Regions from separate parts of the Streptomyces sp. SGAir0957 genome, predicted to be linked through region 3. Evidence: riboswitches for the same ligand, from Rfam matches in the RefSeq annotation. Region 3 holds a riboswitch; each other region holds the start of a gene.
The links. A riboswitch is a leader RNA that binds a small molecule or an ion and turns the genes downstream of it on or off. The one in region 3 is predicted to bind cobalamin.
Positions count from the first base shown of each region.

Region 1: linked by a shared signal. The riboswitch ahead of C1N81_RS18805 (ribonucleoside-diphosphate reductase subunit alpha) and the one ahead of metE (5-methyltetrahydropteroyltriglutamate--homocysteine S-methyltransferase) in region 3 are both predicted to bind cobalamin.
Region 2: linked by a shared signal. The riboswitch ahead of C1N81_RS38565 (ABC transporter substrate-binding protein) and the one ahead of metE (5-methyltetrahydropteroyltriglutamate--homocysteine S-methyltransferase) in region 3 are both predicted to bind cobalamin.

Region 1 is NZ_CP027293.1:3,097,728-3,102,271, reverse strand. Features, by position in the region: gene C1N81_RS18810 (ribonucleotide-diphosphate reductase subunit beta) at 1-379, opposite strand, end outside; gene C1N81_RS18805 (ribonucleoside-diphosphate reductase subunit alpha) at 379-2,736, opposite strand; cobalamin riboswitch at 2,861-2,996, opposite strand; gene mctP (monocarboxylate uptake permease MctP) at 3,129-4,544, opposite strand, start outside.
Region 2 is NZ_CP027293.1:7,435,775-7,440,318, reverse strand. Features, by position in the region: gene C1N81_RS38575 (arginine deiminase) at 1-951, shown strand, start outside; gene C1N81_RS38570 (nucleotidyltransferase domain-containing protein) at 961-1,452, opposite strand; cobalamin riboswitch at 1,544-1,725, shown strand; gene C1N81_RS38565 (ABC transporter substrate-binding protein) at 1,763-2,821, shown strand; gene C1N81_RS38560 (FecCD family ABC transporter permease) at 2,818-3,837, shown strand; gene C1N81_RS38555 (ABC transporter ATP-binding protein) at 3,834-4,544, shown strand, end outside.
Region 3 is NZ_CP027293.1:654,951-659,494, reverse strand. Features, by position in the region: gene metE (5-methyltetrahydropteroyltriglutamate--homocysteine S-methyltransferase) at 1-2,093, opposite strand, end outside; cobalamin riboswitch at 2,260-2,486, opposite strand; gene C1N81_RS08060 (alpha/beta fold hydrolase) at 2,507-3,391, opposite strand; partial or broken gene C1N81_RS08055 (tRNA (adenosine(37)-N6)-threonylcarbamoyltransferase complex transferase subunit TsaD) at 3,445-3,564, shown strand; gene C1N81_RS08050 (NAD-binding protein) at 3,634-4,544, opposite strand, start outside.

The DNA.
Region 1 (4,544 bases), 2.4 Mb from region 3:
CGGGCAGGTAGGTGTCGAGCAGCGTCAGATAGAACTGGACGTGCACGGCCTCCTCGAACAGCTGGCGCGAGAGGTAGAGCCGCGCCTCCGGGGAGTTGATGTGCTTGTAGAGCGTCAGCACCAGGTTGTTGGCGACGATCGAGTCGCCCGTCGCGAAGAACGCGACCAGGCGGCCGATCATGTGCTGCTCGCCCGGCGACAGCTTCGCGAGGTCGGCGACGTCGGAGTGGAGGTCGACCTCCTCGACGGTCCAGGTGTTCTTGATCGCGTCGCGGTAGCGCTCGTAGAAGTCCGGGTAGCGCATGGGGCGCAGGGTCAGTTCGAAGCCCGGGTCGAGCAGGTTCTTCTGCGCTTGTTCCGGAGAAGGGGTCGTCGTCATTACTGGCAGGCCTCGCAGGACTCGGGGTTTTCCAGGGAGCAGGCGACGGCGTCGGGCTCGGCCATCTGGACCGGGACCCGGGCCGCGGCCCGCGCGATACGCGTCGCGGGGCGCGAGCGCAGGTAGTACGTCGTCTTCAGGCCCGACTTCCAGGCGTACGCGTACATCGAGGAGAGCTTGCCGATGGTCGGCGTCTCCAGGAACAGGTTGAGGGACTGGGCCTGGTCGAGGAACGGGGTGCGGGCCGCCGCCATGTCGATGAGCCCGCGCTGCGGCAGCTCCCACGCCGTGCGGTACAGGGCGCGGACCTCCTCCGGCACCCAGGTGAAGCCCTGCACCGAGCCGTTGGACTCGCGCAGCGCCTCGCGGGTCTGCGCGTCCCACACGCCGAGCCGCTTGAGCTCGTCGACCAGGTAGGAGTTGACCTGGAGGAACTCGCCGGACAGCGTCTCGCGCTTGAACAGGTTGGAGACCTGCGGCTCGATGCACTCGTAGACGCCCGCGATGGAGGCGATCGTCGCGGTCGGCGCGATGGCGAGGAGCAGCGAGTTGCGCATACCGACGGCGGCGATGCGTTCCCGCAGCGCGGCCCACCGCTCGGGCCAGGTCACCTGCGCGTCGGGGTAGTGGTCGGGGTGCAGGACGCCGCGCGCGGTACGGGTCTTGTCCCAGGCGGGCAGCGGGCCGTTGCGCTCGGCCAGGTCGGCGGACGCCTCGTAAGCGGCGAGCATGATGCGCTCGGCAAGGCGCGTCGAAAGAGCTTTCGCCTGCGGCGAGTCGAAGGGCAGGCGCAGCTTGAAGAAGACGTCCTGGAGGCCCATCGCGCCGAGGCCGACCGGGCGCCAGCGGGCGTTGGAGCGGCCCGCCTGCTCGGTCGGGTAGAAGTTGATGTCGACGACGCGGTCGAGGAAGGTGACGGCGGTGCGGACCGCCTCGTCGAGCCGCTCCCAGTCGATGTCGCCGTCGACGATGAAGGCGCCGAGGTTCACGGAACCCAGGTTGCAGACAGCGGTCTCCCCGTCGTCCGTCACCTCCAGGATCTCCGTGCACAGGTTCGAGGAGTGGACGGTGTGGCCGGGCTCCGCGGTCTGGTTGGCGGTGCGGTTGGCGGCGTCCTTGAAGGTCAGCCAGCCGTTGCCGGTCTGCGCGAGGGTGCGCATCATGCGGCCGTACAGCTCACGCGCGGGGAGGGTCTTCTGCGCCTTGCCCTCCGCCTCGGCCTTGCGGTACGCGGCGTCGAACTCCGCGCCCCACAGGTCGACGAGGTCGGGCACGTCGGCGGGGGAGAAGAGCGACCAGGGGCCGTCGTCGGCGACGCGGCGCATGAACTCGTCGGGGATCCAGTGCGCCAGGTTGAGATTGTGCGTGCGGCGCGCGTCCTCGCCGGTGTTGTCGCGCAGCTCCAGGAACTCCTCGATGTCGGAGTGCCAGGTCTCCAGGTAGACGGCGGCGGCGCCCTTGCGGCGCCCGCCCTGGTTCACGGCGGCGACCGACGCGTCCAGCGTCTTCAGGAACGGCACGATGCCGTTGGAGTGCCCGTTGGTGCCGCGGATCAGCGAACCCCGGCTGCGGATGCGGGAGTAGGGGAGCCCGATGCCGCCGGCGTGCTTGGAGAGGCGGGCCACCTGGTGGTAGCGGTCGTAGATCGAGTCCAGCTCGTCGAGCGGGGAGTCGAGCAGGTAGCAGCTGGACATCTGCGGGTGGCGGGTGCCGGAGTTGAAGAGGGTGGGGGAGGACGGCAGGTAGTCCAGGCGGCTCATCAGGCCGTACAGGTCCGCGACCTCGTCCAGGGCGCGGACGGAGTCGTCCTCGGCCAGACCGGAGGCAACGCGCAGCATGAAGTACTGCGGCGTCTCGATGACCTGGCGGGTGATCGGGTGGCGCAGGAGGTAGCGGCTGTGCAGGGTGCGCAGGCCGAAGTAGCCGAAGCGGTCGTCGGCCTCGGTGTCGATGAGCGCGTCGAGGCGGGCCGCGTGGAGACGGGCGAACTCGGCGGTGCGGTCGGCGATCAGGCCCTCGCGGTGGCCGACCGCGATCGACCCGGTGAAGGAGGTGACGCCCTGCGTGGCGGCCTCGGCGGCGATGGAGAGCGTGAGCAGGCGGGCGGCGAGCCGGGAGTAGACCGGGTCCTCGGAGATCAGCCCGGCGGCGGCCTCGGTGGCGAGTTCGCGCAGCTCGGCCTCGTCGGCGCGGGCGCTGCGGCCGCGCAGCGCGGCGGCGGCGACCCGGCCGGGGTCGGCGCCCGGCAGGTCGGAGGTCAGCTCGGTCAGGGTGCGCAGCAGCGCGGTGCCCGGAGCGTCTTGCGGGGCGTCTTCCGGGGTGGCTGAGACCGGTTCGGCGGGCGGCGCGATGGTCACTGGGGGCTCTCCCTCGCTCGGCTCGGGGCCTTGCGGGGAGGAGTGGCTCGGGCGCGCACGCGAGGGGGCGCCTTCGTCACCGGCCCATTCCGCGAGGCCCGGACGTCGTCTCCATCCGGGCCGGGCGGCTCGGGTGGGCTGCGGCAGGTCGTCGGACTCACGCGGGCGCGGCGTTATGCGCGCTACGTTCACCGTTGCGGGACAGTTCCGGATTTGCACCGGATTCCCCTGCGGCTGCAGCGAGAGCGAGCATACATGTTGTGCCGGGTGTGGGTGACAGCCCCATATCTTGTGTCGCGCGGGCAGGTGCGTGGCGGGCGTGCGGGCCCGCTCATGGCGACGGGCCCCTCCGCGTGCGGAGAGGCCCGTCCCGGGGTGTCGTACGACGGAGCTCAGTGGCCGGAGCCCGCTCCGACGACGGGCAGGTCCGTCTGCACGCCCTTGTCACCGGCGTCGGCGGTGTAGTCGCCGGGCGACGTCTCGTCGATGCCCTCGGGAGCCTTCGCGGCCTTCAGGACGAAGGTCAGGACGACGGTCACGATCACGTTCATCACGAACGCCGTCAGGCCGATGTACCCGATCTCGCCGATGCCCGGGATCTCCTTCGAGGACCCGCCGAAGTGCGCCTGCGTCGGCGACGCCACCCCGTACGCGGCGAGGGTGCCGTACACCATGCCGACCGCCCAGCCGGCGATCAGTGCCCAGCGGTGGAACCAGCGGGTGAACAGACCGCCGACCAGGGCAGGCATGGTCTGCAGGATCCAGATGCCGCCGAGCAACTGGAAGTTGATGGCGACGGTCTTGTCCATGGTGAGGACGAAGACGAGCGCGCCGACCTTCACGAGCAGCGACACCAGCTTGGAGACCTTGGTCTCCTGCGCGGGGGTCGCGTCGGGCTTGATGAAGTCCTTGTAGATGTTGCGCGTGAAGAGGTTCGCCGCGGCGATGGACATGATCGCCGCCGGGACGAGCGCGCCGATGCCGATGGCGGCGAACGCGACGCCCGTGAACCAGTCGGGGAACATGTCCTCGAACAGCTGCGGGATCGCCAACTGCCCGTTCTGCACCTTGATCCCGGCCGCGATCGCCATGAACCCGAGCAGCGCGAGCAGGCCCAGCATGAGCGAGTAGAGCGGCAGGATGGTGGTGTTGCGGCGGATCACGTTGCGGCTCTTGGAGGAGAGCGTCGCCGTGATCGAGTGCGGGTACATGAACAGCGCGAGCGCCGAGCCGAGCGCGAGCGTCGCGTACGTCCAGTGCCCGGCCTCACCCGGCGCGAGCGCCCCGACGGGTTTCCCTGTCGCCGGATTGACCTGCTCGAACTTCTTGCCGGCCGCGGCGAAGATGTCGTCGAAGCCGCCGAGTTTGATCGGGATGTAGATGATGGCGACCGCGATGACGAGGTAGATCAGCCCGTCCTTGACGAACGCGATCAGCGCGGGCGCGCGCAGACCCGAGGAGTACGTGTACGCCGCGAGGACACCGAAGGCGATGAGGAGCGGCAGGTCCTTGATGAACCAGTTGGTGTTCTCGCCGCCGCCGACGCCCATGACGTCGAGCACGGCCTGGATGCCGACGAGCTGGAGCGCGATGTACGGCATCGTCGCGAGGATGCCGGTGATCGCGACGGCGAGCGAGAGGCCCTTGGAGCCGAAGCGGCCGCGCACGAAGTCCGACGTCGTCACGTATCCGTGCCGGTGCGAGACCGACCACAGGCGCGGCAGGAACGTGAAGATCAGCGGGTACACCAGGATCGTGTAGGGCACGGCGAAGAAGCCGGACGCGCCCGCCGCGTAGATCGCCGCGGG
Region 2 (4,544 bases), 6.8 Mb from region 3:
GTCGGGCTCATCGACGACACCCGTGCCTTCCTGGAGACGCTGCGGCCCGAACAGCTCGCCGAGTTCCTCATCGGCGGTCTCGCCACCACCGACCTCCCGGACGAGTACCGCTCCGCGTACGTGTCGATGGCGCGCGAGTCCAGCGGTGTGCGCGAGTACCTGATGCCGCCGCTGCCCAACACGCTCTACACCCGCGACACCACCTGCTGGCTCTACGGCGGCCTCACGCTCAACCCGCTCTACTGGCCGGCCCGGCACGACGAGACCCTGCTGATGAAGGCGGTCTACCGCTTCCACCCGGACTTCGCGGACTCGACCGTCTGGTGGGGCGACCCCGAACAGTCCTGGGGGCAGGCGACGTTCGAGGGCGGCGACATCATGCCCGTCGGCAACGGCGTCGTCCTCATGGGCATGAGCGAGCGCACCTCACGGCAGGCCATCACGCAGGTCGCCGCCGCGCTGTTCGAGAAGGGCGCGGCCGAGCACGTCATCGTCGCCGGGATGCCGAAGCTGCGGGCCGCCATGCATCTGGACACCGTGTTCACCTTCGCCGACCGGGACATCGTCACGCTGTACCCGCGGATCATGGACTCGGTGCACACGTTCTCGCTGCGCCCCAGCGACAAGGCGCCGGGCCTGGACATCACGGACGAGGGGACGACCCCGTTCGTCGACGTCGTCGCCCGCGGGCTCGGCCTCCGGGAGCTGCGGGTGATCGAGACCGGCGGCGACGTGTACGCCTCCGAGCGCCAGCAGTGGGACAGCGGCAACAACGCGGTCGCCCTGGAACCCGGCGTCGTCGTCACCTACGACCGCAACACCCAGACCAACACGCTGCTGCGCAAGGCGGGCGTCGAGGTCGTCACGATCGTCGGCGCCGAACTGGGCCGCGGCCGGGGCGGCGGCCACTGCATGACCTGCCCGATCGTCCGCGACCCCGTGACCTACTGAGCCACCTGCTCACATGTGTGTGTCGATGCCGAAGGCCCGGCGCAGCTGCGCCATGTCGTGCCGGTCGCGGTCGGCCGGCTCGTACCCCTGGTGGAAGCGGACCTGCTGCGCGGCCGAGAGGCACGGCACCGGCTCCCCCGCGACGGTGCCGGTGACGAAGGCCTCGGCCGGGTAGCGGAACGGCCGCTCCGGGTCGGGCGAGGACTGCTCGGCCGAGCCGTCGGCGGCGAAACGCAAGGGGTGCAGGTCGAGTTCGCGGCCGTCGGGGTGGGAGAGGACGAAGCGCGCGGGGCGCCAGTCGAGGGTCTCGGCGAACCCGGCGCCGCTGAGGGCGGCGAGCACGGCGGGCTCCTGCTCCGCGCGGTGCATCAGGTCGAGGTCGCGGTGGTCCCGGGTCTGCCGGCCGACGAGGGCGTCGATGCCCCAGCCGCCGCCGATCCACACGTCCGCCCCGGCCGTCCGCAGCAGGGCGAGGACGCCGAGCACGTCGTCAGCTGTCATCACCCGGCGCAGGCTAGGTCCGCGGGGCGCCGGTGGCGAACGATTTTTCGGGGGCACGGCCGGGGCCGTGATACGTTCCGTGAGCCAGTCGTACCTTTGTGCGTTCGCCGATGAACGCGTACGGGTCAGGGAATCCGGTGGAAGTCCGGAGCTGACGCGCAGCGGTGAGGGGGACGGGCGGGGCCACTGCCACTGGACCGCGCAGCGGTCCGGGAAGGCGCCCCGCCTGGATGAACCCGAGTCCGAAGACCTGCTGGCGGCCTCCGGGACCGAGACCCGGCCGGGGGTGAACCGTAGGCCGGCTCCGCGTATGGGCCCTGGACGCAGAGGAACCCCCGTGCCCTTCGCACGTCGACTCCGCCCTTCCGCACTGCTGTTGACGGGCGCCCTGCTGCTCACCGCGTGCGGCGGTGGCGCGGACTCCGCCGGCGCCGCCAAGGGGGCCGGCGCCGCCGTCACCCTCGACAACTGCGGCGCGAAGGTCCGCGTCGCCGGGGCCCCGCGCCGCGCCGTCGCCCTGGACCAGGGCTCGGCGGAGATCCTGCTCTCGCTCGGCCTCGCGGACCGGATGGTGGGGACCGCGACCTGGACCGACCCGGTCCTCAAGGGTTTGGAGAAGGCGAACGCCAAGGTGCCGCGCCTCGCCGACCGCTACCCCTCCTTCGAGAAGGTCCTGGACACCGAGCCGGACTTCGTCTCCGCGTCCCTCACAAACACCATCGGCAAGGGCGGGGTGGCGCCGCGCGAGAAGTTCGAGGAACTGGGCGTACCGACCTACCTCTCCCCCGCCGACTGCGCGGGCAAGGACAACAGCGGCGACGGCGACGGCGTCCGTACCAGCGCGCTCACCATGGACACCGTCTACGGCGAGATACGGGACCTGGCGCGGATCTTCGGCGTGAAGGAGCGCGGCGAGAAACTCGTCGCGCGGCTCGAATCCCGTGTCTCCGAGGCGACCACCGGGATCGACGCCGAGGGTGTGAGCGTCCTGTACTGGTTCGCCAACTCCGACGCGCCCTACATGGCGGGCTGTTGCGGGGCGCCCGGCATCGTCACGAAGGAACTCGGCGTGCGCAACGTCTTCGACGACACGCACGAGGAGTGGCCGCAGATCAACTGGGAGACGGTGGCCGACCGCGACCCCGACGTCCTCGTCATCGGCGATCTGACCCGCCGCTCGCAGTCCGCCGAGTCCGCCGCGCAGAAGATCGAGTTCCTGGAGTCCGACCCCGTCACCAAGAACATGACGGCCGTGAAGAAGAAGCGGTACGTGCTGCTCAGCGGGCAGGCCCTCAACCCCACCATCCGGACGGTCGAGAGCGTGGAGAAGGTGGCCGCGGCGCTGCGCGAGTTCGGCCTCGCCAAGTGAACACGGCGCTCCGGCCCGCCCTCTACTGGGCCGCGGCCCTCGCGGCGCTCTGCGGCTCGGTCGCCGTCGCCATCACCGTCGGGCCCGCGCACATCCGCGTCGCCGACGTGTGGTCGACGGTCGGCGCCCGGCTCGGCTGGGGCGCCTCGGACCTCTCCCCGATCCGCGACGGCATCGTGTGGAACCTGCGGCTGCCGCGCACCCTGCTCGCGGCGGTCTGCGGCGCGGGCCTCGCGGTGTGCGGCACGGTGCTGCAGGCGCTGCTGCGCAATCCGCTCGCGGACCCGTTCGTGCTCGGCGTCTCCTCGGGCGCGTCGACCGGGGCGGTGCTCGTGGTGGTCCTGGGCCTCGGCGGCGGGGCGCTCTCCGTCTCCGGCGGCGCCTTCCTCGGCGCCCTCTGCTCGTTCGCGCTCGTCCTCGTCCTCAGCCACCTGCTGGGCGGGACGACGGACCGGGTGGTGCTGTGCGGGGTCGCCGCGATGCAGCTGTTCTCGGCGCTGACCTCGTTCGTGATCCTCACCGCCGCCGACGCGGAGACGACGCGCGGCGTCCTGTTCTGGCTGCTCGGCTCGTTGAGCGGGGTCGGCTGGACCGAGCTGTGGCTGTGCCTCGCGGTCCTTGTGGCGGCGCTCGCGGTGTGCCTCGGGTACGGCCGGACCCTGGACGCGTTCGCCTTCGGGCACGAGGCGGCCGCCGCGCTCGGCGTGCACGTGGCGCGGACCCGGCTCGTCCTGCTCTGCGTGACGGCGCTCCTGACGGCGGTGCTGGTCAGCGCGGCCGGGGCGATCGGCTTCGTCGGGCTCGTCCTGCCGCACGCGGCGCGCGCCCTGGTCGGCCCCGGGCACACCCGGCTGCTCCCGGTCACGGCCGTCGCCGGGGCGGTGTTCCTGGTCTGGGTCGACACCCTGGCCCGTACGGTTCTCGCACCGCAGGAGGTTCCGGTGGGGGTGGTGACGTCGCTGATCGGCGTGCCCGCGTTCGTGCTCGTCCTCTTCCGCGGCCGGAGCCCGCGATGAGCGCGGGGCTGGCGGCGGACCGCGTCTCCTGGTCGGCGGGCGGCACCCTCGTGCTGGACGGCGTGAGCCTGACGCCGCGGCCCGGCGCCGTCACCGGTGTCCTCGGCCCGAACGGCTCGGGCAAGTCGACGCTGCTGCGGCTGCTCGCCGGGGTCCTCGCCCCGGCGTCCGGCGTCGTCACGCTCGACGGCGGCCCGCTCGGGGACGTCCCGCGCAGGACGGCCGCGCGGCGCATCGCGCTCGTCCATCAACAGGCGGACACTCAGGTCGAGTTGACGGTCGCCGACGTCGTACGGCTCGGCCGCACCCCGCACCGCAGGGCCTGGTCGGCCGCGTCGGCGGCGGACGAGGCGGCGGTCCGCGACGCCCTCGCCCGCACCGGCCTCGCCGATCACGCGGACCGGCTGTGGCACACCCTGTCGGGCGGTGAGCGCCAGCGGGCGCAGATCGCGCGCGCCCTCGCGCAGGAGCCGCGCGAGCTGCTGCTCGACGAGCCCACCAACCACCTGGACATCCAGCACCAGCTGGAACTGCTCGACCTGGTCTCGGGGCTCGACCTGACCAGCGTCGTCGCCCTGCACGACCTGAACCTGGCCGCCCACTACTGCGACCAGGTCGTGGTCCTGCGCGGGGGTCGCGTCGTCGCGGCGGGCGAGCCGGGCGCCGTCCTCACCGAGGAGCTGATCGCCGACGTCTACGGCGTCCGC
Region 3 (4,544 bases):
GGGTAGCCGTGCCCGGCGAGTTCACGGGCGACCTGCATATGGGAGCGGGCGGCCTCCAGGCTGATGACGTCGGCGTCGAGATCGTCGATGGCCTGCACGATGTCGCCGAACTCGGCGTAACACATGTGCGTGTGGATCTGTGTCTCCGGGCGCACACCCGAGGTGGTGAGCCGGAACGCCTCGGTCGCCCAGGCCAGATAGGCGGCGTGGTCGTCGGCGCGCAGCGGGAGGGTCTCGCGCAGGGCGGGTTCGTCGACCTGGATGACGGAGGCGCCGTTCGCCTCCAGGTCGTCGACCTCGTCGCGCAGGGCGAGGGCGACTTGGCGCGCGGTGTCCCCGAGCGGCTGGTCGTCGCGGACGAAGGACCAGGCGAGCATGGTGACGGGCCCGGTGAGCATGCCCTTGACGGGCCGGTCGGAGAGGGACTGGGCGTACGTGGTCCAGCGCACCGTCATCGGCTCCGGCCGGGAGATGTCGCCGGCCAGGACCGGCGGACGCACGTACCGGGTGCCGTAGGACTGGACCCAGCCGTGCTGCGTCGCCAGGTAGCCGGTGAGCCGCTCGGCGAAGTACTGCACCATGTCGTTGCGCTCGGGTTCACCGTGCACGAGGACGTCGAGGCCGGTCTTCTCCTGGAAGGAGATCACGTCGCGGATCTCGGTCCTGATGCGCTCCTCGTAACCCGCCGTGTCGAGACGTCCGGCGCGCAAGTCGGCTCGTGCGGCGCGCAGTTCGGCCGTCTGCGGGAAGGAGCCGATGGTGGTGGTCGGCAGGAGCGGGAGGCGGAGGCGGGCGCGCTGGGCGGCGGCCCGCTCCGGGTACGCCTGGGCGCGGCGGGTGTCGCTCGCGGTGACGGCGGCGGCGCGGGCGCGCACCGCCGGGTCGCGGGTGATCGGCGAGGTGGCGCGGGAGGACAGGGCGGCCCGGTTGACCGCCAGTTCGGCGGTGATCGCGTCCCTGCCGAGGGCGAGCCCCTTGGCGAGCGCGGCGGTCTCGGCGGTCTTCTGCCGGGCGAAGGCCAGCCAGCGCCGGATCTGCGGGTCGATGTCGCGTTCGAGCGTCGCGTCCAGCGGGACGTGCAGCAGCGAGCAGGAGGTGGCGACGTCGACCCGGTCGGCGAGCCCGAGCAGTGTTCCGAGCACGGTGAGCGACTTCTCCAGGTCGTTGACCCAGATGTTGCGGCCGTCGACGACACCGGCGACGAGGCGTTTGCCGGGCAGCCCGCCGACGGCGGCGAGCGCGTCCAGGTTGGCGGCCGCCGGGCCGGTGAAGTCGAGGGCGAGCCCGTCGACCGGCGCCTTGGCGAGCACCGGAAGCGCGTCGCCGAGCCGGTCGAAGTACGACGCGACCAGGAGCTTCGGCCGGTCGGTGAGGCCGCCGAGGTCGCGGTAGGCGCGGGCGGCGGCGTTCAGCTCGGCCGGGGTGCGGTCCTGGACCAGGGCGGGTTCGTCCAGCTGCACCCACGCGGCGCCCGCCGCCCGGAGGTCGGCCAGGACCTGGGCGTACACGGGCAGCAGCCGGTCGAGGAGGGTGAGCGGGTCGAAGTCGGCGGCGACGCCGGGCGCGGGCTTGGCGAGCAGGAGATAGGTGACCGGCCCGACCAGCACCGGCCGGGGCGCGAGGCCGAGGGCGAGGGCTTCCCCGACCTCCGCGACCTGCTTCGCGGAGTCGGCGGCGAAGACGGTGCCGGGCCCCAACTCGGGCACGAGGTAGTGGTAGTTGGTGTCGAACCACTTGGTCATCTCCAGCGGGGCGGCGTCCTGGGTGCCGCGGGCCATGGCGAAGTAGCCGTCCAGGGCGTCGGCGTCGAGGGCGGCCCGGTGGCGCTCGGGGACCGCGCCCACCATGACGGTGGTGTCCAGGACATGGTCGTAGTACGAGAAGTCGCCGGTGGGGACTTCGGTGAGGCCCGCGTCGGCGAGTTCCCGCCAGTTGGCGCGGCGCAGGTCGGCGGCGGTGGCCCGGAGGGCGTCGGCGGTGACGCGGCCCTTCCAGTACCCCTCGACCGCCTTCTTCAGTTCGCGGCCCTGGCCCTGGCGGGGGTAGCCGTGCGCGGTGGCGCGAGCTGCCGCGGCGGCGGTGCTGGTGGTCACGGAGATCTCCTTCGAGAGACGTATCCCTTGGATCCCGGGGACTCGTTGGGCACGAAGGAGTGACACGGACGGCGGGGCGATGCCGCGCGCCGAAGGCGCGGTCCCGTCCGCCGCACATGTACGCCGACCCGCCCACGAGGTCACACGGAATGTCCGTGTGCGCGTCGTACGCACACGGGCAGTCGGCAGGTCTTCGGACTCGTGAGCACGTCCGTCCGAGGCCGGACGGGACACCTACTGGCCGTCGCTTCCCAGACCTCTTTCCCGAGGCCCAGTGCGTATGACGGCGGTCGTTCCCACTCACCGCTGCGGGGCAGTCCCGGAGTTTCACCGGGTTCCCTCTTACGACGCCCTGCCTGGCTGACAGGGCGAACCAGCTGCGGGAGTCACCCTAGGCGTTGTCGACGGGTGTGTCACTGCCGGTCGGCCGCGGCCCGCACGAACCGCCGCAGATGCGCCCGGGTCTCGGCGGGGCGCTCCAGCCACGGCTCGTGTCCCGCGCCGTCGACCCGGGTCAGCGGAGCACCGAGGCGCGCGGCGAGCGAGGCGAGCGCGGACAACGGGCGGGGATCGTCGGCGCCGCCGAGGATCTCCAGCTGCCGGGGCAGACACGCGGCCAGTTCGTCGAGGCGCTGCCCGACCGGGTCGGCGCGTCCTTCCGCCCCGAGTTCGCGGTTCATCGTCCAGTTGACCGGGCGCCGGTGCCGGGCATCCTGTGCGGCCCAGCCCCAGGCGCGTTCGGGGTCGGCGTGGTCGGTGAACCAGGACAGCGTCAGCAACTCGGTCTCCTGCTCCTCCGTGCGGCGGGTCAGGTTCTGGAGTGCGCACAGGCGTTCCCGCTGGTCCGGTGTCATCCGCCGGTCCCGCGCCGCCCGGTCGGCCGCGCGCCAGTCGCCGACGAACGGCCCGCACAGGAGAAGCATCGCGGCCACGCGGTCCGGGTGGGCCATGCAGAAGCGGGCGGCGAGGTCGGTGCCGTAGGAGTGGCCGATCAGTACGGCCGAGGGCAGGCCCCAGAGGTCGAGGAGTTCGGCGAGATCGTCGAGGTGCCGTGCGAGGGTGTGACGGCCCTGCCAGGGGGACTTGCCCGTGCCGCGTTGGTCGTAGCGGTACACACGTGTGAGGTCCGCCGGCATGACGGCGACGTCGTGCAGGTAGTCCGGCAGGCCGGGCCCGCCGTGCAGCAGGACCACGGCGGGTGCGTCACCACCCCGCCGCGTCGGGTCGTCCAGCCGGACCCAGTGCAGGCGGGCGGTGTCGGTCATGAGGGCGTACCCGTGCGTCTCCGTCAGATCCACCGCGCAGAAACTACCGGTGCGGCGCGGACTTCACCACACCACCCCGGCCTCCGCGGAAGGCGCTGCGGGCCTGCCGCGAGCATGGCGTGCGGACGCTGATCGTGGTCGGCGGGGTGGCGGCCAACTCCCGTGTGCGGGCGCCCACCGAGGAACACTGCCGGGCCGCGGACGTCGAAGACGTCGGCGGCGCGCCGCGTGACGCCATAGGGGTGCCGGGCGTCCTACGGGCTTCGGGGCGGCGGTCAGGATCTGGCCCGGTACGGTACGCGGCCGAGGAGTTCGGCGAGACCCTGGCGGGTGGTGGCGAGGACGACGCGGTCCTGGGCGCGCAGGACATAGCCGGGCGGGAGGTTCCAGACCAGCCCGGTGGTCTGGGCCCCGGAGGCGTCGTGCGCGGGGGACGCGGTGAGGTCCGGGCGGCGGTCCGCGGGGGCGGCCGGATCCAGGGCGAGGACACGCCAGTGCCCCGGCCGGAAGGACTCGGCGATGGTGCGGCCCTCCAGATGCGGATGACCGGCGACCTCCAGGGCGGCGAAGAGCAGGACGCTGCGTTCGACGGGTATGGCGCCCAGGATCTGCCGCCCCATCATGGCCCCCGCGAAGGCGGGCGCGGCGAGCGTGGAAACGCTCCGGCTACGGGTCAGGGCGCGCGGGTGGGCGGCGCGCAGGGTGCGGTAGACGGCGGCGGCGAACGCGTCGTCGTACAGGCGGAGCACCACGCGCAGATCGGGTTTGAGGGCCCGCGCCGACAGGGCCGCCTCCAGGTTCGTGGCGTCGATGCTCGTCAGCGCGAGCAGGGAGTGCGCGCGGTGCACCTTGGCGGCCTCCAGCACGCCGTCGTCGGTGACGTCGCCGATGACGGTCGGGACGCGCAGGCGGCGCGCGAGCGGGATGCCGCGCGCGTCCGGATCCTCCTCGATGCAGACGACGGGGATGTCGAGCTCGCGCAGGCGGGCCAGGACACGGGAGCCGATCTTGCCGAGGCCGAGCAGCACGATGTGACCGGACAGGCCGCGCGGCGGGCGGCGCAGGGTGGCGGTGGTGCGGAAGGTACCGAGGGCTTCGAGGACGGCGGCGAGCAGCACGGGAAGGAGCAGCAACCCGGCGAAACCGGTGAGGAGTTGCAGAACCTTGCGGGCGGTGGGCTCGCCGA